DNA from 2 places in the Streptomyces sp. NPDC107581 genome. Region 2 is predicted to be linked to the other one. Evidence: riboswitches for the same ligand, from Rfam matches in the RefSeq annotation. Region 2 holds a riboswitch; the other holds the start of a gene.
What was found. Region 2 has a riboswitch for S-adenosylmethionine ahead of thrC (threonine synthase). Riboswitches for the same ligand answer to the same signal wherever they lie in the genome.
Positions count from the first base shown of each region.

Region 1: another riboswitch for S-adenosylmethionine. It lies ahead of ACZ7P3_RS18265 (aminotransferase class V-fold PLP-dependent enzyme); the one in region 2 lies ahead of thrC (threonine synthase).

Region 1 covers NZ_JBVKBH010000006.1:456,386-467,033, forward strand. The annotation lists gene ACZ7P3_RS18235 (C40 family peptidase) at 1-371, opposite strand, end outside; gene ACZ7P3_RS18240 (C40 family peptidase) at 610-1,644, opposite strand; gene ACZ7P3_RS18245 (NYN domain-containing protein) at 1,857-3,200, opposite strand; gene ACZ7P3_RS18250 (hypothetical protein) at 3,238-3,477, opposite strand; gene ACZ7P3_RS18255 (rhomboid family intramembrane serine protease) at 3,632-4,435, shown strand; gene ACZ7P3_RS18260 (Lrp/AsnC family transcriptional regulator) at 4,432-4,713, shown strand; gene ACZ7P3_RS18265 (aminotransferase class V-fold PLP-dependent enzyme) at 4,822-6,195, opposite strand; SAM riboswitch class IV at 6,359-6,475, opposite strand; gene trpD (anthranilate phosphoribosyltransferase) at 6,583-7,647, opposite strand; gene qcrB (cytochrome bc1 complex cytochrome b subunit) at 7,769-9,430, opposite strand; gene qcrA (cytochrome bc1 complex Rieske iron-sulfur subunit) at 9,427-10,485, opposite strand; gene qcrC (cytochrome bc1 complex diheme cytochrome c subunit) at 10,482-10,648, opposite strand, start outside.
Region 2 covers NZ_JBVKBH010000009.1:207,980-218,627, forward strand. The annotation lists gene ACZ7P3_RS24240 (NADH:flavin oxidoreductase) at 1-465, opposite strand, end outside; gene ACZ7P3_RS24245 (hypothetical protein) at 583-843, opposite strand; gene ACZ7P3_RS24250 (hypothetical protein) at 840-1,070, opposite strand; gene ACZ7P3_RS24255 (helix-turn-helix domain-containing protein) at 1,187-2,026, shown strand; gene ACZ7P3_RS24260 (DUF397 domain-containing protein) at 2,010-2,216, shown strand; gene ACZ7P3_RS24265 (hypothetical protein) at 2,478-3,296, shown strand; gene ACZ7P3_RS24270 (Uma2 family endonuclease) at 3,356-4,036, shown strand; gene groL (chaperonin GroEL) at 4,122-5,744, opposite strand; gene ACZ7P3_RS24280 (cold-shock protein) at 6,194-6,397, opposite strand; gene ACZ7P3_RS24285 (MoaD/ThiS family protein) at 6,842-7,117, opposite strand; gene thrC (threonine synthase) at 7,114-8,397, opposite strand; SAM riboswitch class I at 8,415-8,558, opposite strand; gene ACZ7P3_RS24295 (glucosyl-3-phosphoglycerate synthase) at 8,688-9,632, shown strand; gene ACZ7P3_RS24300 (alpha,alpha-trehalose-phosphate synthase (UDP-forming)) at 9,720-10,648, shown strand, end outside.

The DNA.
Region 1 (10,648 bases), on a different contig from region 2:
TCGGGGTCGTCGGAGAAGAGCAGGGCGACGGCCGGGTCGATGCCGCCGGAGCGGTACTGGGCCCCGGCCAGCGAACCGAGCTGCTCGCGCAGGGTGTTGATGCGCTGCTGCTGCCGGGCGATGTGGTCCTGGGCGTCCCTGACCTCGCGGCGCAGCGTGCCGGCGCGCTCGTCGGCCTTGTCGTAGGCCTGGGTCGCCTTCTCGGCCTCCGCGTAGAGGCGGTCCACCTCGGCACGGGTGCCCCCGTGCGGCGCCGGTGCGGCTTGGGCGGGTACGGCACCGAGTGCGGCGGCCGCGGCGGCGAGCGCGCACAGGGCGGCACCGGCGCCCCGGTCGGACCCGGACGGTGCAAGGCGGCGATGGGACCCCACGGCAGTCCTTCTGCTGGCGGACAAGAGACGGCTTCCCCGGCGCTGGGGACGGGGAGACCCCTGCGCCGGGGAAACGCGCCAGACAGTAGCCGTGCCGGAGGCCGGCGGCCAAAGACCGCGGTGGCCGCACAAACGTGACGCCCCGCCCCTGACGCAGGTCATGGGCGGGGCGTGGAGTCAGGTTCGGTTCACGGGATTCGCCCGTTCGGGCGTCACCTCGTCCTGACGTGGGGACGGATCAGACCCGGACACCGAACTGGAAGGGCATGTCGGCCATGGCCTCGTAGCGGACCACGGCGCCGGTGTGCGGGGCGTGCAGCACCTGGCCGTTGCCGGCGTAGAGGCCGACGTGGTGCAGGTCGCCGTAGAAGAAGACCAGGTCGCCGACCTGCAGATCGCCGGCGGAGCTGATCCGGGTGCCGATGTTCGCCTGGGCCTCGGAGGTGCGCGGTATGGAGACGCCGGCCTGGGCGTAGGCCCAGGAGGTCAGGCCCGAGCAGTCGAAGGAGGAGGGGCCGGTGGCGCCGTAGACGTAGGGCTTGCCTATCTGGCTCTGGGCGGCGGAGAAGGCAGCCCCGGCGCGCCCGGAGGCGGGCGGGGTGTCGCCGAGGTGCACACGCTCGCTGGAGGAGCGGTCGGCGCGCTGCTGCTGGGCGGCGAGATCCGCCTTCTCCTTGGCGGTCAGGCTGTTGAGGATCTTCTGCGCCTCGGCGAGCTTGCCCTGGACTTCCTTCTTCTTGTTGCCCAGCTCCGTGCGGGTGGAGGCGAGGTCCTTGAGCTTCTCGGTGGCCTCGGCGCGCTCCTGGGCGAGTTCGCGCTGTTTGTCCTGGATCTTCTTCAGGGACTCGACCTGCTGGCTGCTCAACTGGTCGAGCGTGGAGGCCTTGTCGAGGAAGTCGTCCGGGTTGGAGGACAGGAAGAGCTGGACCGAGGAATCGATGCCACCGGAGCGGTACTGGGCGGTCGCCAGTGAACCGAGGCCGTCGCGCAGCTTGTTCAGCTCCTGCTGACCGCGGGCCACATTGTCCTGGATGGTCGATATTTCCTTTTGCAGCTTCTGCTGCTTCTCCTTGGCCCCGTTGTACTTCTCGGTGGCCTGCTCCGCCTGCTCGTAGAGCTTGTCGACCTTCGCCTTGACCTGGTCCTTGCTGAGCTTCTCGCTCGGTGCGGCGTTGGCGGCGTTCGCGCTCAGCGCGACGGCAGCGGCTGCTGCGGTGGTCAGCACGGTGACACGCGTGCGGCTCTGCTGCTTGGGTCGACGGTGGGACGCCACGGAGGACGAACTCCTTCTTGTGAGTGTTCACCCGTTCGGAGGTTCGAGCCCAGACCCTAGTGACCCAGTTGTGATCAGTTCAAATCCTGACGCCAAAAAACACCGTCACGCAATGCATTCTTTGCACATAACGCACGTGCAGTGATGCTCGATTGACGCTACGTTGCGTGACGGTTCGGTCAATTCGGGCATTGCATATGCGCGTTGCACCTTCAGGACAGTCGCTTCAGAAGTACCGCAGAGGCGACCGGTCGGGCACCCGCCCTGGCGACCCCGTCGGCCACCTCCCGGTCGGTCGAGGCGACGATGACCGGACGGCCCGGCGGCTCCGCGCGCACGAGCTGGCGGATCAGCTCGTCCGCCGTGACCCCCGGCTTGGAGAACAGCACCCGCACCCCGCGCGGCGGCGCGAGCAGCACCGGCGCGGCGAGTTCGGCGCCGTCGAAGACACAGGTCACCTCGGCACCGGTCTGCGCGGCGAGCGCCGAGAGCTGGCCCAGGAGCCGCAGCCGCTGCTTCTCCAGCGGCATCTGCGGATAGCCGGTCTTGGTGACGTTGTAGCCGTCGACCACCAGGTGCGCCTGCGGCAGCGCGAGCAACTGGTCCAGGATCGCGGGGTCGTTCTCGGACAGCGCCCGGGCCGCGATGTCCTTCGGGGTCATCCGTCCCGGTTCGACCGCGTCCACGGTCTCGGCCGGGCGCACGGAGACCGGCGGCAGCGCGAGCTCCCGGCGCAGCCCCTGGGTGGCGTCCAGCAGGGTGTCGAGGAGCAGCCGTACCCGCATGTCCTCGACGCTGCGGCCCTCGCGGGCCGCCCTGCGGGCAGCCTCCAGCGCGGCCTCGGCCTCGCCCAGGCGGGCCTTGAGCCGCCGGGACTCGCTCTCGGCGGCCGACACCTGCGTCTGCCCCTCGGCGCGCACGGCCTCGATCTCGGCGTGCACCTTGCGCAGCGCGGCCTCCCCGCGCTTGACGTCGCTGAGCGCGGCGCGCAGTTTCCGGTGAAGCGATTCCGCTTCCCGCTTCGCCGAATCCAGCTCGCCGCGCAGCCGTTCGGTCTCCGCCCGGGTCTGCTCCCGGGCCTGGACGAGTTCCGCGCGCAGCCGCTCCAGTTCGGCCCGGCTCTCCTCGTCGGCCCGCTCGGCGTCGGCACGCTGGGCCTCCTCGCCGGCCGCGGTGACCAGCTTCACCCAGCCCGCGGGGCGCAGTACGTAGGCCGCGGCCGCCACGTCGAGCGGATCCGCGGCCGGGGGCGGCGAGCCGGAGTCGAGGGCGCCGGAGAGCTCCGGCTGCACCTCTCTGAACTTCTCCCCGATCCGCTGCCGGAACAGCGGATCGTTCTCCAGCGCTGCCGCCATCGCGTTCCCGGCGAACTTGGCGCGCCTGCTCGGAGTGAACCGGGCGTACTGCCTGAGCTGGGCGGGCAGTTCCGCCACGGTCAGTCCGCCGAAGCCGTCCGAGACGATCTGCACGACGCGCCGGCGCACGCCGTCGGGCAGCGGACGGTCAAGCACCTCAGCGGTGCCGTCGCCCGGCCCCCCGCCTGCGGTCTCCACCATCCGTCACACCCCAATACCTGTACGGGGCCCGCTCCGTTCAGGAGCCGGCGCCCGGCCTGTCCACGAGTTCCACCTGGTCCGCCGCGTTGCACCAGCGGCAGCGGACGGAGTCGATGGTCTCACTGACCACCTCGCGCTCCTCGACCGTCGGCTCGCCCGCCAGGTCGAGGTGGACGTACTCGACCACCTTCGACGAGCGGGTCACATCGAAGCGGGTGAGGTTGCCGCAGAGAGTGCAGCGCCATCGCGTCGTGGCGGTCGGCAGGGGAACCGTCATCGTGGCTGTTCGCTTCCTTGCTCGGGTCGGTCCGCGCCGCTCCCCGACGCGTGTGGCTCGTAACCCTACGGCCTGGCGGCTGCTCGCCGCCCGTCTGTCTGCGGCGGCGAGGCGGTCTGTCGGCTTGCGTCCCGTTACGTCATGCTCTGTAGTCATGATCAACACCTGGAGCACGGCGGCCCACGGCACACTCAGGGCGCTCAGGGCGGTCCGGGACTCCTCCGCACCGATGACGTACGGCCTCATCGTCCTGTGCTGTCTGATCTTCGCGCTGGGCCCGGCCTCGGGGCTGGCTCCGGTGTACGGCTCCGGGGAGGCGCTGGCGGCCGCGCAGCGCGCGTACTTCCGGCACTGGGGGGTGGTCCCGGCCGAGCTGTTCGACAAGCCCGCCCGCGAGGCACTGACCCCGGCCACCGCCCTGTTCGTGCACGGCAGCTGGGTGCATCTGCTCGGCAACATGCTCTTCCTCTTCGTCTTCGGGGTGATGACCGAGGAACGGATGGGCCGGGTGGAGTTCACCCTCTTCTACATCGGCTGCGGCTACCTGGCCCTGCTCGGCTACGCGGCCGCCAACAGCGCCTCCGAGCAGTCGCTGGTGGGCGCCTCCGGGGCGATCTCGGCGGTCCTCGGTGCGTTCCTGTACCTGTTCCCCCACGCCCGTGTCACCAGTCTCCTCCCCTTCCTGTTCTTCCTGCCGATGCGGTTCCCCGCCTGGGTCGTACTGCCCTTCTGGGCCGCCCTGCAGTGGCTCGCGGCGGGCCGGGCGGGCCAGGGGCCCGGGGTGGCGTACCTCGCCCACCTGGTGGGCTTCTGCGTGGGCTTCGGCTACGCGTGGGCGCGCTACGGAAGGAAGCGGGGGCCGACGGGCCGCCCCGCAACGGCGGTGGTGGGAGACGTACGGGCGACTAGAGTGAAGTCCGCACCGGTTCCGGCACCCGAGGGAGAGAACCCGTCGTGATCACCGCGATCGTCCTGATCAAGACCAGCGTGGACCGGATCCCCGAGATCGCGGAGCAGATCGCCTCGCTGGAGTCCGTCAGCGAGGTCTTCTCCGTCACCGGCACGTACGACCTGATCGCCATGGTCCGGGTACGGCAGCACGAGGATCTGGCCGACGTGATCCCGGGGCACATCAGCAAGATCCCCGGTGTCGAGGCCACGGACACGCACGTCGCCTTCCGCACGTACTCGCAGCACGACCTGGAGGCGGCGTTCTCCATCGGGCTGGACAACTGATCGTCCGAAGACCGCCCGGGCGTCCGCAGGGCGCGGTCCGTGCGCGACCGGGGCCGTCCGTGGCCTGTCGCGCGGTTCCCCGCGCCCCTTCTCGTCCTCGGGCCGGCCTCACACGGCCGGGACGCAGCGGCCGTCCTCCGTGCGGTACTGCCACTTGGCGCCGTCCGCGACCAGTTCCCGTACGGCGCCCACGAACCGCTCGACGTGCTCGTCCGGGGTGCCCGCGCCGAAGCTGACCCGGATGGCGTTCAGGGACTTCTCGCCGGGCGCGGCCTCGGGGGCGCCGCACTCGCCCTGGGCCCCGGGGCCGGAGCCCAGCAGGGTGCGCACCAGCGGGTGGGCGCAGAAGAGGCCGTCGCGGACGCCGATGCCGTACTCGGCGGAGAGCGCGGCGGCGAAGTGGGAGCTGTTCCAGCCGTCCACCACGAAGCTGATCACGCCGACGCGCGGTGCCTCGTCGCCGAAGAGGGAGAGGATCCTGACCTCGGGGACCGTGGCCAGGCCCTCGCGGACCCGGGAGATCAGGTGCTGCTCGCGGGCGACGAGGGTCTCGAAACCGGCTTCCGTGAGCGCCTTGCAGGCGGAGGCGATGGAGTAGGCGCCGATGACGTTCGGGGAGCCGGCCTCGTGGCGGGCCGCCGTCTCGTGCCACTCCACGGCCACTCCCCCGTCCTCGCGCCGGGTGACCTTGCGGCTGGCGCCGCCGCCCGCGAGGTACGGCTCGGCCGCGACCAGCCAGTCGGCGCGGCCGGCCAGGACGCCGGAGCCGAAGGGCGCGTAGAGCTTGTGGCCGGAGAAGGCGACCCAGTCCACGTCCAGGTCCTGGAGCGACACCGGGTGGTGCGGGGCCAGCTGGGCGGCGTCCAGGACGATCCGGGCACCGTGCGCGTGGGCGGCGGCGGCCAGCTCGCGCACGGGCCACAGCTCGCCGGTGACGTTGGAGGCGCCGGTGACGCAGACCAGGGCCGGGCCGTGGGGTGCGCGGTCGGCCAGCGCCCGCTCCAGGGTCCGGACGGCCTGCTCGGGGGTGCGCGGGGCGTCGAGGAAGGTGACGCGGGCGTCCTGCCAGGGCAGCAGGGAGGCGTGGTGCTCGGTCTCGAAGACGAAGACCTGGCAGTCGGCGGGGAGCGCGCGGGCGAGCAGGTTCAGGGAGTCCGTGGTCGACCGGGTGAAGATCACCTGGTCGGCCGCGCGGCAGTCGAGGAACTCGGCGACCGTCCTGCGGGCGTTCTCGAAGAGGTCGGTGGAGAGCTGCGAGAGGTAGCCGGCGCCGCGGTGGACGCTGCCGTAGTACGGCGCGTAGGCCGCCACGTCGTCCCAGACGCGCTGGAGGGCGGGGGCGCTGGCCGCGTAGTCGAGCGCGGCGTAGGTGACTTCGCCGCCCGTCACGAGCGGGACGGTGACATCCCGGCCCAGAACGGGCAGGGGCTGCGAGGTGTCGCGGCAGACGGACTGATCGGCGGCAGCGGTGAAGACGGACATGGCGAACTCCCGTGAGAGGCAAGGGCGAACCGCCGTGCGAGCGGACGTGGCTCAAGCACGGAGGCGGGTGAAAAGGGGGATGCGGAGGCGGGGCTCTACGCCCTATCGCATTCGCTTGCTCACGGAAGGCTCCCTCGAGGACCAGGACCCCTGGTGTACGAGGGGTCCGCGCTTGCCGTAGACCTCGCTGCCTACGACCTGGTCTTCACCCGGGGCACCCCGCCACGGACGGAGGGTTGCCGGACAGCCGGCCGGGGCCTCTTGGCTGTCACTCATGACCTGATCAGGAAAGTAGTCGAGCTGATCGCCGCCGCGCAACTTCTGTCCGGATTCCGGGATGCGGATCCTGGGCATCCGCCGCGGCGGCGACCGTCCCCACCGGTGCCGCTACCGGTTGCTGGCGGCGACCCAGCGCTCCAGTGCCCGCTTGGCCGCGCCCGAGTCGATCGCCTCGGCCGCCTCGGCCATGCCGGAGCGGAGCTGCTCGGCCAGCGGCGCCCGCGTCGGCCGCAGCGCGACGAGCGCGGCCGCGGAGTTCAGCAGTACCGCGTCCCGGACGGGCCCCTTCTCCCCGTCCAGCACGCGCCGCGCCACCTCGGCGTTGTACGACGCGTCGGCGCCGCGCAGGGCCTCCACGGGCACCAGGTCGAGGCCGACGTCCCGCGGGTCGAAGCTCTCCTCGGTGACCTTGCCGTCCCGGACCACCCACACCCGGGAGGTGGACGTGGTGGTCAGCTCGTCCAGGCCGTCGTCCCCGCGGAAGACCAGGGCGGAGTTGCCGCGCTCGGCGAGGACCCCGGCCACGATCGGCGCCATGCGCGGGTCGGCGACCCCGACGGCCTGGGCCCGCACCTTGGCCGGATTGGTGAGCGGACCGAGGACATTGAAGGTCGTACGGATCCCCAGCTGGCCGCGCGCGGGGGCGACGAACCGCAGCGACGGGTGGAACTTCACCGCGAAGCAGATCGTGATGCCGGCCTCTTCGGCGACCTCGGCGACCCGCTGCGGGGTCAGGTTCAGATTGATGCCGAGCTTCTCCAGGACGTCGGAGGACCCGGAGGCGGAGGACGCGGCGCGGTTGCCGTGCTTGACCACCTTCGCCCCGGTGCCGGCGACCACGATCGACGACATCGTGGAGATGTTCACCGTCTTGGCGCCGTCGCCGCCGGTGCCGACGATGTCGACGGCCGGCCCCGGCACCTCGATCACATTGGCGTGCTCGTACATGGTCCGCACGAGACCGGTGATCTCCTCCACCGTCTCGCCCTTGGACCGCAGGGCCACCATGAACCCGGCGATCTGCGCGTCGGTCGCCTCCCCGCGCATGATCAGGTCCATCGCCCAGGCCGTGTCGTCGGCGGACAGGTCCCGGCCGTCCAGCAGCCCGTTCAGCAGGGCGGGCCAGGAACGGCCCGCCGCGGTGTCGCCTCCAGCGGGGGTCACAGCGCTCATCAGCCGCTCCTGTGTGTCGTGGCAGAACAGTGTGATCCCACCCTATCCAGCCCGGGACAGGGCGAAGGGCCCCGTCCGGAAGCCGGACGGGGCCCTTCAGCGTGGCGTGGCGACGCGGGGATCAGTGGTGGCCGTGGCCGCTCGTGATCTCCTTGTACTCCTCGGCAGTGGGCTTCGGGATCTGGTTGTCCTCGCCGTAGTAGGCGTTGCTGAGCTTGGCGCGCAGCTTCTCGGACCCCTTCACCTTCCGCTCGACACCGTTCTCGTCGACCGTCGGGCCGATCTCGGCCGGCTCGTACTGGTGGTGCGCCGTGAGGGTGTGCAGCTGCTCCTGGCTGAGCGACTCGTGCACCTCGATGAACTCACCGTGCGGCAGGCGCTTGATGATGCCGGTCTCACGACCGTGCAGCACCTTGTCGCGGTCGCGGCGCTGCAGGCCGAGGCAGATCCGCTTGGTGATGAGGAACGCGATGACCGGTCCGGCGAAGAAGAAGATCCGGACGAACCAGGTCACGTCGTTGATCGACAGGTGGAAGTGGGTGGCGATGAGGTCGTTGCCACCACCGACCAGGCCGATCATGTACACCGTGACCCAGGCCGCGCCGAACGCGGTACGGGTCGGGGCGTTGCGCGGGCGGTCCAGGATGTGGTGCTCGCTCTTGTCGCCGGTGACCCAGGACTCGATGAACGGGTAGAGCGCGATCACGCCCAGGACCAGGCCGAAGAGCACCAGCGGGATGAACACGCCCAGGACGAGCGTGTGACCCCAGAAGTTGATCTCCCAGCCCGGCATGTAGCGGACCAGACCCTCGGCGAAGCCCATGTACCAGTCGGGCTGGGCGCCGGTGGACACCTGGTCGGGACGGTAGGGACCCATGGCCCAGATCGGGTTGATCTGGGTCACCGCGGCGATGGCCGCGATCACACCGAAGACCAGGAAGAAGAAGCCGCCCGCCTTGGCCATGTACACCGGCAGCAGCGGCATGCCGACGACGTTCTTCTCGCTCTTTCCGGGACCCGCGAACTGCGTGTGCTTGTGGTAGAAGACCAGGATCAGGTGGCCCACCATCAGGCCGAGCATGATGCCCGGCAGCAGCAGGATGTGGATCGAGTAGAACCGGGCGACGAAGTCGTGGCCGGGGAACTGCCCGCCGAAGAGGAAGTACGAGATGTACGTGCCGACGATCGGCATGGACAGGATCGCGCCCTCGGTGAAGCGGACACCGGTGCCGGAGAGCAGGTCGTCCGGGAGCGAGTAACCGGTGAAGCCGGTGAACATGCCGAGGACGAACAGCAGGAAGCCGAACAGCCAGTTGATCTCACGCGGCTTGCGGAACGCGCCGGTGAAGAACACGCGCATCATGTGCACGAACATGCCGGCGAGGAAGATCAGCGCGGCCCAGTGGTGGATCTGCCGGATGAGCAGGCCACCGCGCACGTCGAAGGAGATGTGCAGGGTCGAGTTGAACGCCTCGGACATCAGCTGTCCCTGGAGCGGGACGTAGCTGCCGTGGTACTCCACCTCGTTCATCGACGGGTGGAAGAACAGCGTCAGATACACACCGGTCAGGATGATGATGAGGAAGCTGTACATGCAGACTTCGCCCAACATGAACGACCAGTGGTCGGGGAAGATCTTGCGCATGTTGGACTTGGCCAGGGAGTAGATCCCGAGCCGGCCGTCCGCCCAGTCGGCGATCCGCTCGCCGGCCGGTGCCTTCCCGCGGGAGCGGCCCGCCGCGCCGTCGGCAGACGGATTCGTTTCGTTCGCTGCAGTACTCATCCGCGCTCCCAGAATGCAGGACCGACGGGCTCCTCGAAGTCGCCGAGCGCCTGGAGGTAACCCTCGTCGTTCACGCCGATGCGGAGCTGCGGCAGGGCGTGACCGGCGGGACCGAAGATCACTCGGGCACCGTCGGAGAGGTCGAAGGTGGACTGGTGGCACGGGCACAGCACGTGGTGCGTCTGCTGCTCGTACAGGGAGATCGGGCAGCCGACGTGGGTGCAGATCTTCGAGAACGCGACGATGCCCTCGTGCGACCACTGGAGCTCGCGCTTGTCCTTGATGTTGTCCGGCTGCAGCCGGATGATCATCAGGGCCGCCTTGGCGATCTCGTTCTGGAACTCCTCGTCGGTCTCCTCCAGGCCCTCGGGCTTGGCGAAGGTCAGCGAACCGACGGCGACGTCCTCGGGACGCAGCGGCTGGTTCGTGTTCATGTTGACGAGCAGCTTGCCCTTGGCCCACAGCGTGTGGCGCAGCGAGGTGCCGGGCAGCGGACCGAGGTCGCGCAGCAGCATGACGCCGGAGAGCGGCACCAGGGCCAGCGCGCCGAACATCGTGTTGCGGATCAGCTTGCGGCGGCCGAGCGCCGACTCCTTGGCGCCCTGCTTGAAGTCCGCGTGCACCTGCGCACGGACCTCGGGAGAGGCCGCGATGGCGTGACGCTCGGCGGCGACCTCGACGTCGGACATCAGGGTGCGGGCCCAGTGGACCGCGCCCGCGCCGATGCAGAACAGCGCCGTACCCAGGGTCAGACCGAGCGCGAAGTTCAGCGCGCTGATGTGTCCGAGCGGGAAGACGAAGATCGACTTGTCGTGCGGGATCGACACGTACGAGGCGATGAAGCCGACGGTGGCCAGCATCGACACCGTGAACAGCAGGGCGACGACGCGCTCGGACCGCTTGGCGGCCCGCTCGTCGATGTCCTGGATCCGGTGCTCGTGAGGCGGCAGCCCCGGGTCCGCGAACGGGTTCTCCTCGTCCGCGACGCTCACGGCGCCGTGCGCGTGGCCCTGCTCAGCGGGCAGGTTCTCTTCTGGAATGTCTTGGCTACTCATGACTTCTTGGCCTTTGCGGTCCGAGCGGCGACCCAGACGGCTACCGCGATCAGGGCACCGAGGCCGAAGATCCACGCGAACAGGCCTTCACTGACCGGCCCGATGCCGCCCAGATCCATTCCGCCCGGCTGCTCCGTCTCGCTGCCGTTGATCGCGTGCAGGT
Region 2 (10,648 bases):
GTCCAGGTCCTGCTGGGTCATGGCCTTGCCGGTGAGCTCGGCACCCTCGCCGACCAGGCCGGACGGGCCCATCGCGGGGGCGTCCGGGAAGGGCGCGTCGCCGTCCTTGCGGACCATGCCGATGTGCCACAGCTGCGGGACGATCGTGCCGCCCGCCTTGTGCACCTCCTCGGCGACCCTCGCCCAGCCCGCCAGCTGCTCCTCGCCGTGGAACCGGGGCACGCGGTCGCTCTGGCCGGCCGAGTCGTGGCCGACGTAGGTGCCCTCGGTGACGATCAGGCCCACGCCCGCGGCGGCGCGGCGGGCGTAGTACGAGATCACGTCCTCGTCGGGGATGCCCCCCGGGGAGAACATGCGGGTCATCGGGGCCATCACGATCCGGTTGGGCACGGTGAGCCCGTTGAGCGCGATCGGCCGGGAGAGGATCTGGGCCGCGCGGGAGGCGGCGGGCGTGGTGACGGTCACGTGGGGGGCTCCTCGTGAGATGGCGACGTTAACCAGTGGGTATGTGCATGCGCATTGGTGCAGCTCCTTAAGTAAACCGTCCCGGCGGCGAAACGCATTCCCCACCCAGGAACGTCTTCATGTGACGCCGGGCACACCCCCGGGCGGCGACTCGGTCATGCCACGGAGGAGGGTCTCCCGGTTCAGCCGCCGCACCCGCTCCCGCAGCACCTCGTCCGGCGGCGCGGTTCCGGCCGACTCCGGCGGGCAGTCCCACTCGCGCCCGCCACCCACGGGCCGCAGCTGCACATATCCGCCCACGTGCCCCATCACCTCGCCGAGGCGACCGTTCCGCGCGTCGACGGCATACGAGCCGACCGCGGGCCCGCCGCCGCTCACACCTCACCACCGCGTGCCGCACCGCGCAGGACGGCCGCCAGTCGCGAGGCGACGCCCAGGTTGCAGCGCCCGAGGTCGACCAGGGCGTACGGCTCACCGTGCGCCCCCGTCCAGGGATCGACGCGCAGTGACGGCAGGATGATGCCGACGTCATGCAGGGCCGCGCGCAACTGCTCCACGGCCTCCTCGGTCGTCCGGGCCGGCCGGTGGCTCTCCGTCGTCCCCATCGGGCCTGTACCTCCACAGTGAGTGTTCGCGTTCGCTACACAGCGTGGCCGCGACACGGCTAGCCTGGCCATACACGGCGCCCCAACAACCCCATGTGCGTGACAGGGAGTTGCCCATGGCAGGACCGAAGGACCTCGACCCGTCGTCATCGCCGCGGGCCCTGCTCGGCGCGGAGTTACGGCACGCCCGCGAGAAGGCCGGGCTGAGCCAGGAGGAACTGGGCCGACGGCTGTTCGTCAGCGGGTCGTTCGTCGGGCAGCTGGAGGCGGGGACGCGGCGGATGCAGTTGGAGTACGCGCGGTTGTTGGACGAAGTACTTGGGATGGAGGACTTTTTCCAGCGGAACTGCGCGGCGGCAGCCAAGTCGAAGTATCCGGAGCACTTCGCGGAGGCGGCGGAGGCGGAGGCTGCCGCTACGGCCATCAGGCAATACACACCGCTTCTCATCCCTGGCCTGCTCCAGACGCCCAGGTACGCACATGCTGTGTCCCGCGCCTATCAGCCGACGGCTCCGGATGAGGCGAACGCCGAGTTGGTGGCACACCGGATGGAGCGGGCGAGAATCCTCGACGATCCAACAGAGCCGTTGTTTTGGGCGGTGATTGACGAAGCCGCACTGCGCAGGGCGACGGGAGGGCGTGCGGTGATGATCGATGCCCTGCACCACATCATCGGCGTGGTCCTTCGGAACCGAGCCATCGTGCAGGTGCTCCCTTTCGAAGCCGGGGCCCATCCGGCGCTGGAGGGCGCCATCAAGCTCATGGACTTCAAGGACGCCCCTCCGCTGGTCTACTTCGAAGGGGTCGGTACGGGTCGGCTGGAGGATGACCCAGCTACGGTCGCCCGGCTGAGGTTCACGTTCGATCTCCTGGTTGCCTCCGCGCTCTCGCCGGAGAAGTCCCTGGCCCTGCTGGAGACAGTGGCGCAGGATTACGAGCATGACGAGCATTCCTGACTACGACGCAGCCACTTGGTGCAAGTCCAGCTACAGCGGGGGAAGTGGCGGCGATTGCCTGGAAGTCACCGTCGACTTCCCTGCCGTCATCCCCGTCCGCGACTCCAAGACCCCCCTCGGCCCGAAGCTCGTGTTCCGGGCGGAGGCCTGGTCGGCGTTCGTCGAAAACCTCAGGAACCTCGGCGCCTGAGCCTCGGGCTTCGAGCCCCGAGCCCTCTTTTCAAGGAGTGGGTGGAGGGCCTCAACCCACCCTCCCACCCGGCGAGTTGACTTGACGCGTTCGGCTTGCCACGCACGGTGACGGTCGTCTAGCGTCCCGCATAACGAACAGCCCCCGCCAGGTGCGCCAACACCTGCGGGGGCTTGACCAACGAGATCGAAGGCAAGTCGATCCATGGCTGACGCCAAGTTTAGTGCTGCCCCCCTGTCCGCGCACGTGTCCCCGCACCCGATGGCCAATCCGGGTTACGGCAAGCGCTCGGCACCTGATCAACTCCCCCGCACCAACCATGACTTCGCATACTTACCGCCCCGCGAAGCCGCCATCGCCGCGTACGTCGACCGCCTCCCCGACGGCGCCGACATCTCCGTGAAGACGCTGGCCAAGACGCTCCCGTACGGCCAGTGCGCCTTACGTACGGCCCTCAACGCCCTCCAGCGGGCAGGGCACTTACGGCGAGGACGGGAACGGCTGGAGACCGGCTCGGGCGGCTCGCGCTGGATCACCCGATCGTGGTGGTCCCGTACTGCGCGTGACGACGGCTGGTGGGCGGCGTTCACACGCGGCGACGTACCGGAGGACCCACCCGAACGGCCCGGCCCCACCCGCTCCCGCGCCCACGTCCTCCTCGCCGCGCTGGGTCGTACGGCCCCGGTGCTGTCCCTGTCCGCCGCCGACTGCGCCGCGCTCGCCCCGCTGGCGGAGGAGTGGTTCGCACGCGGGGCCACCGAGGAGATCCTCCTGGCCGCGCTGACCGCAGGTCTGCCCACGCCCGTCCACAGCCCGGCGGCCCTGCTCCGCCGCAGGCTGACCGACAAACTCCCGCCGGAACCACCGGCACCACGCCCGCCCCGCCGGTTCCTGGAATGCGCGGAGTGCGGAGTACCGGGGCGTCCGGAAGCACTGCCGGGAGGCGTGTGCGCCGGCTGCCGGGGTGAGCGCGCTCCCGCGCACCCCCGTACGCCCCTGCCGGCTTCAGCAGTCCAGATCCACGCAGCCGAGATCCGCGCTGCGATGTCTCTCAAACGACCGGAAAGGGCACCCGTATGACGGCATCCACGGTCCGACATGACCACTCAGGGGCACGATGGAAGGGAGGAGGCAATGCCATGACCCCTGACACCGAAGAACGCCCGCAGATGTCCGTCGAGGACTTCGAAGAGCTTGTACGCAGGGCTCCCCGGGAGCTGAGGAACCGGCTGGAGTTCCTTGGCGGGCGCCTGTGCGTACGACACGGGCCGCTCGACGTCGAGGAGTTCGAGGAGCTGGCCGCGGTGGCCCCTGAAACTGTGCGGCTTGAGTACATGAACGGAAAAGTAGAGGTCAAAGCAGTGCCGGACGGCAAGCACACGTCGATCTTCATGTGGCTGCTACGTCAGTGCATGCAACAGCGCCCGGAGCTGGACCTCGCACCGGAGCGGGGAGTGAAGGCCGAGGCCTACCGCAAGGGGCGCGCCCGCACGGACGGTTTCCTGGCACCCGTGGATCACTTCGCCGAGGACGGCGAGTGGTCGATTCCCGACGGTGCCTTGATGGCCGTGGAAATCACCTCCCACGACCGCGACACCGACCAGCGCGACCGCGTCGACAAGCCCATCGGCTACGCCGAAGCCGAGATCCCCGTCTACCTCCTCATCGACCGCGACAACAACACCGTCGTCGTCTACAGCGAGCCCAAGGACGGCCGCTACCAGCAGTCCCCGTCCTACCCCTGGGGTGCCACCGTCGAACTCCCGCCCCCGGTGGCCATCACCCTCGACACCGAACCGCTCAAGCGCTACGCCGACTGAAAACGCCCAAGGGCGGCACCCCCAGCCAGAAGCATGGGAGCACCGCCCTCGGAACGGAAGGACAGGCGATCAACCGTCAGGTCGATCAGAAGTCCATGTCACCGCCCGGCATGCCGCCCGGAGCGGCCGCGGCGGCCTTCTCCGGCTTGTCGGCGATGACGGCCTCGGTGGTGAGGAACAGCGCGGCGATGGAGGCGGCGTTCTGCAGGGCAGAGCGGGTCACCTTCGCCGGGTCGATGATGCCCTCGGCGATCATGTCGACGTACTCGCCGGTGGCGGCGTTCAGACCGTGGCCGACGGCCAGGTTGCGCACCTTCTCCACGACGACGCCACCCTCGAGACCACCGTTGACGGCGATCTGCTTCAGCGGGGCCTCCAGGGCGAGCTTCACGGCGTTGGCGCCGGTCGCCTCGTCACCCTCCAGGTCCAGCTTCTCGAAGACCGAGGAAGCCTGGAGCAGGGCCACGCCACCACCGGCGACGATGCCCTCCTCGACGGCGGCCTTGGCGTTGCGGACGGCGTCCTCGATGCGGTGCTTGCGCTCCTTGAGCTCCACCTCGGTGGCGGCACCGGCCTTGATGACCGCGACACCGCCGGCGAGCTTCGCCAGGCGCTCCTGCAGCTTCTCGCGGTCGTAGTCCGAGTCGCTGTTCTCGATCTCGGCGCGGATCTGGTTGACCCGGCCGCCGACCTGGTCCGAGGAGCCGGCACCGTCGACGATGGTGGTCTCGTCCTTGGTGATGACGACCTTGCGGGCGCGGCCCAGGAGGTCCAGGGTCGCGTTCTCCAGCTTGAGGCCGACCTCCTCGGAGATGACCTCGCCGCCCGTGAGGATGGCGATGTCGCCGAGCATGGCCTTGCGGCGGTCACCGAAGCCCGGGGCCTTGACGGCGACGGACTTGAAGGTGCCGCGGATCTTGTTGACGACCAGGGTCGACAGGGCCTCGCCCTCGACGTCCTCGGCGATGATCAGCAGCGGCTTGCCCGACTGCATGACCTTCTCCAGGAGCGGGAGCAGGTCCTTGACCGAGGAGATCTTGGAGTTCGCGATGAGGATGTACGGGTCCTCGAGCGACGCCTCCATGCGCTCCATGTCGGTCGCGAAGTAGGCGGAGATGTAGCCCTTGTCGAAGCGCATGCCCTCGGTGAGCTCGAGCTCAAGACCGAAGGTGTTGCTCTCCTCGACGGTGATGACGCCTTCCTTGCCGACCTTGTCCATGGCCTCGGCGATCAGCTCGCCGATCTGGGTGTCGGCGGCGGAGATGGACGCGGTGGAGGCGATCTGCTCCTTGGTCTCCACGTCCTTCGCCTGCTCCAGCAGGGCGGCGGAGACGGCCTCGACGGCCTTCTCGATACCGCGCTTCAGGGCCATCGGGTTGGCACCGGCGGCGACGTTGCGCAGGCCTTCCTTGACCAGGGCCTGGGCCAGGACAGTCGCGGTCGTCGTGCCGTCACCGGCTACGTCGTCCGTCTTCTTGGCGACTTCCTTGACCAGCTCGGCGCCGATCTTCTCGTACGGGTCCTCGAGCTCGATCTCCTTGGCGATGGAGACACCATCGTTGGTGATCGTGGGGGCGCCCCACTTCTTCTCGAGGACGACGTTGCGGCCCTTGGGGCCGAGCGTCACCTTCACGGCGTCCGCGAGCTGGTTCATGCCGCGCTCGAGGCCGCGCCGCGCCTCCTCGTCGAACGCGATGATCTTGGCCATGTGAAGTGGTCCCTCCAGGACTGGGGGTGATTCCTTCGGACCGCGCCCGCGCCCGCGACGGACGGCTCGCATGCCATGTGGTTCCTTGCCCCACCCGGCCTGCGGGCCTCACCGACCCGGTCCTTCGTTGTCACTCTCACCTTCAGAGTGCTAACGCAATGATTAGCACTCGGCATGGTCGAGTGCAAGCGCCTCACGGGGTACAGCGGGGGTACTCAGCCCCCGGCGAACACGGGCGAACACCGGGTGCACACCGGTCGGACGCCGGACGGACGCCCGTCGGACGCAGGACAGACGCCGGTCGGACGCCGGACGGACGCCCGTCGGACGCAGGACGGACGCCGGGCGGACGCAGGACAGACGCCGTGCAGGCACCGCAGGGACACCGGGCGGGCACGACGAAGGGCCCGCACCCTGTGCCGGTGCGGGCCCTTCGTCACAAGAAACGTTCAGGCGCTGAGGCGAACCATGTCGGCCTGCGGGCCCTTCTGGCCCTGCGAGATCTCGAACTCCACCCGCTGGCCCTCTTCCAGGGTGCGGTAGCCGTCCATCTGAATGGCGCTGTAATGGACGAAGACGTCCGCACCACCGTCGACCGCGATGAAGCCGTACCCCTTCTCCGCGTTGAACCACTTGACGGTGCCCTGAGCCATGCCTAACTCCCCTATTACTGGCCCTTGCACAGATCCACACTTCGCGGACCCGGGTCAGACCTCACCCCCCATTGGTCGGGGGCGTGCGCCGGAACGCGTCGACCGCGGCTGAATGTATCTGTCCAACTGCCGTCTGCAACAGGTCAATCGGACGAGAATTCTGGACGAGCCCGGTCCGGAATCTGCCTAAAATTCGGCTGAATTCAGGGCAAGTCGGGCTACGCAAAGGGGAGCAAAAGCCGCATACAGCCCGCCTACTTTGGCTACTTCTTGTCGGGCGCGCGGCGTGAAATCCGGGGCCTGCGACCCGCAGGTCCGGAACGCGTTCCCCAACTGTACCGCGCTCAATCACACTGAATGGCCCCCTCCGTTTCTCTCACGGAGGGGGCCATTCAGTGAACAATCGGTAGCCGAGGTTACCGAAGGTAATGATCGGTCATTCGGTCATCCGCCGGCAACGGCCGGAATGATGGAGACGCCGGCCCCGTCGGGGGTCACCGTCTCCAGGCCCTGCTCAAAGCGCACGTCGTCGTCATTGACATACACATTGACGAAACGACGCAGCTTGCCCTGGTCGTCCAGGACCCGGGCGGCGATCCCCGTGTGGTTCTTCTCCAGGTCCGAGATGACCTCGGCGAGGGTCGCCCCGTCGGCTGCGACCTCGGCCCGGCCGCCGGTGTAGGTGCGCAGGATGGTGGGGATGCGAACGGTCACGCTCATGCGAGGCCAGCCTCTCGGAAGGAGTCCAGGGTCGGGCGGATGGTGGCGGTGAGACCCGTGCCGGCCACCGCGTCGAGGGTCTTGAGGCCGTCGCCGGTGTTGAGGACGACCGTGGTGAGCGACGGGTCCAGCACGCCGTCCTCGATCAGCTTCTTCGTCACGCCGACCGTCACACCGCCCGCCGTCTCGGCGAAGATGCCCTCGGTACGGGCCAGCAGCTTGATCGCGTCGACGACCTGCGCGTCGGTCACGTCCTCCACCGCACCGCCCGTGCGGCGGGCGATGTCCAGCACGTACGGCCCGTCGGCCGGGTTGCCGATGGCGAGGGACTTGGCGATGGTGTTCGGCTTCTGCGGCCGGACCACGTCGTGGCCCGCCTTGAACGCGGTCGACACCGGCGAGCAGCCCTCGGCCTGCGCACCGAAGATCTTGTACGGCCGGTCCTCGACCAGCCCGAGCTTGATCAGCTCCTGCAGGCCCTTGTCGATCTTCGTGAGCTGGGAGCCGGAGGCGATCGGGACCACGATCTGGTCCGGGAGCCGCCAGCCGAGCTGCTCGCAGATCTCGTACGCCAGGGTCTTCGAGCCCTCCGCGTAGTACGGCCGCAGGTTGACGTTGACGAAGCCCCAGCCCTCGCCGGCCGGGTCGCCGATCAGCTCGGAGCAGAAACGGTTCACGTCGTCGTAGTTGCCCTCGATGCCGACCAGCTCGCCGCCGTAGACCGCGGCCATGACGACCTTGCCCTGCTCCAGGTCGTGCGGGATGAACACGCAGGAGCGCAGGCCGGCCCGGGCGGCCGCGGCGCCGACGGCACCGGCCAGGTTGCCCGTGGAGGAGCAGGAGAGCGTCGTGAAGCCGAAGGCACGCGCGGCCTCCAGCGCCTGGGCGACCACCCGGTCCTTGAAGGAGTGCGTCGGGTTCCCGGAGTCGTCCTTCACGTACAGCCCGCCGGTGACGCCCAGCTCACGCGCGAGGTTGTCGGCCTTGACGAGCTTGGTCCAGCCCGGGTTGATGTTGGGCTTGCCGGCCACGTCGGCGGGGACGGGCAGCAGCGGCGCGTACCGCCAGATGTTCGCGGGGCCGGCTTCGATCCGCTTGCGCAGCTCTTCGGTGTCGTAGGCGGAGAAGTCGTAGGCGATCTCCAGCGGACCGAAACACTCCTCGCAGGCGAACAGGGGCCCGAGCGGTACCCGGTGACCGCACTCGCGGCAGCTCAGGGCAGCGGCCGGCCCGAGGTCTACGGTGGAAGTGCTGGTGGTGGCAACTGTCTGCACAGCCATGGAGGCGAGGCCCTTTCTCCTCATCTTCCTCACGACGCATCTCGCCGCGAGACGGATTTGGCACCTTCCCTAGCCGGGAGCCTCGCGTGGAAGACGAGAAACCGGCTGGAGGGTTGCCGGGGCTTCATCGGGCCGTATCCCTCTGCCCCTCTGGATGAGCTGTATTCGGTTGTCGGCGCCCGCGGCCCACGACATGCGATGGTCACCGGCGTTGTTCAAGACTGTAACCGAAGGCCAGGACAGTTGAGATAGTCGTCCGAACCGCGAGACAACGTGAGGAGCCGCTGACTGTGCTGGAAGAAGTCGAGCGCTGGCTGGCCACCCGCTCCTGGTCCGTGACCGATCGCCCGCTCCACAAGATCCTGGCGGCCAAGCAGCGCACGGGCCAGTCGGTCTCCGTGGTGCTGCCCGCGCTCAACGAGGAGGAGACGGTCGGCGACATCGTCGCCGTCATCCGACACGATCTCATGCAGCAGGTCCCGCTGGTCGACGAGATCGTCGTCGTCGACTCCGGGTCCACCGACCGCACCGCCGAGCTCGCCGCCGCCGCGGGCGCCCGGGTCGTCCACCGCGACGACATCCTCCCGCGCATTCCGGCCGTCCCCGGCAAGGGCGAGGTCCTGTGGCGCTCCCTGCTGGTGACCAGCGGGGACATCGTCTGCTTCATCGACGCCGACCTGAAGGAGTTCTCCTCCGACTTCGTCAGCGGGATCGCCGGCCCGCTGCTCACCGACCCGGGCGTGGACCTGGTCAAGGCCATGTACGACCGCCCGCTCGGCGCGGCGGCCGGACAGGGCGGCCGGGTGACCGAGCTGATGGCCCGCCCGCTGCTGAACATGCACTGGCCGCAGCTGGCCGGATTCGTCCAGCCGCTCGGCGGCGAGTACGCGGCCCGCCGCTCCCTGCTGGAACAGCTGCCGTTCCCGGTGGGCTACGGCGTGGAGCTGGGCATGCTCGTGGACGCGCTGCACCTGGTGGGCCTGGACGCCCTCGCCCAGGTGGACGTCGGCGTGCGCAAGCACCGCCACCAGGACGGGCAGGCCCTGGGCCGGATGGCCGCGGCGATCTACCGCACGGCCCAGCTGCGGCTGGCCCGCGGCCACCTCGTGCGGCCCGCCCTCACCCAGTTCGAACGGGGCGAGGACGGCTTTGAGCCACGCACCTATTCGGTGGACACCGAGGAGCGTCCGCCGATGGCGGAGATCGCGGAGTACACGGCCCGCCGGGTCGCCTGAAGGGGCGCACGAGATCGGCTGTATACAGCCCCCTTCTGGTACAGACCGTACGTTTGAGCGTTTCGGGGCCGGGCTAGGTTGAGGCGTATGGCTTCCACCCACGGTGCTGAGGTGCTGGTCGCGTCCAACCGCGGCCCGGTTTCGTACGAGGTCCTCGACAGCGGCTCGCTGCGCGCCAGACGCGGCGGCGGCGGGCTGGTCTCGGGTCTGTCGGCCATCGGGCCGGACGCCCGGGCGGTCTGGGTGTGCGCCGCGCTCGGCGACGGCGACCGGGAGGCGGTACGGCGCGCGGACGGCGGGCTGCTGCCGGCCGGGGACACCGGCGGACAGCGCGTGCGCATGCTCGACATCGACGCGGCGGTGTTCGCCGACGCGTACAACGGCATCGCCAACTCGGTGCTGTGGTTCGTCCACCACATGCTGTACCAGACCCCGCTGGAGCCGGTCTTCGACGCGGAGTTCCGGCGGCAGTGGGCGGCGTACGAGGCCTACAACCGGGCCTTCGCCGAGGCGCTGGCCGAGGAGGCGGCGGACGGCGCGGCGGTGCTGATCCAGGACTACCACCTGGCGCTCGCCCCCCGGATGCTCCGCCGGCTCCGTCCCGACCTGCGCATCGGCCACTTCTCGCACACCCCGTGGGCCCCGCCGGACTACTTCCGCATGCTGCCCGACGACATCGCGGCCGAGCTGCTGACCGGCATCCTGGGCGCGGACCGGGCGGCGTTCCTGACCCAGCGGTGGGCCGACGCGTTCACCGACTGCTGTCACGCCGTGCTCGGGCCGGGCATCCCCTCCGGGACCCGGATCGGGGTGCACGGCCTCGGTGCGGACGCGGACTTCCTGCGGGAGCGGGCGCACCGGACGGACGTGACCGAACGGATGGCCGCGCTGCGGGACGAGATCGGCGAGGGGCGCCGGACCGTCGTCCGGGTGGACCGCACCGAACTGTCCAAGAACATCGTGCGGGGCCTGCTGGCCTACCGGCAGCTGCTGGAGGACCACCCCGAGTGGCGCGA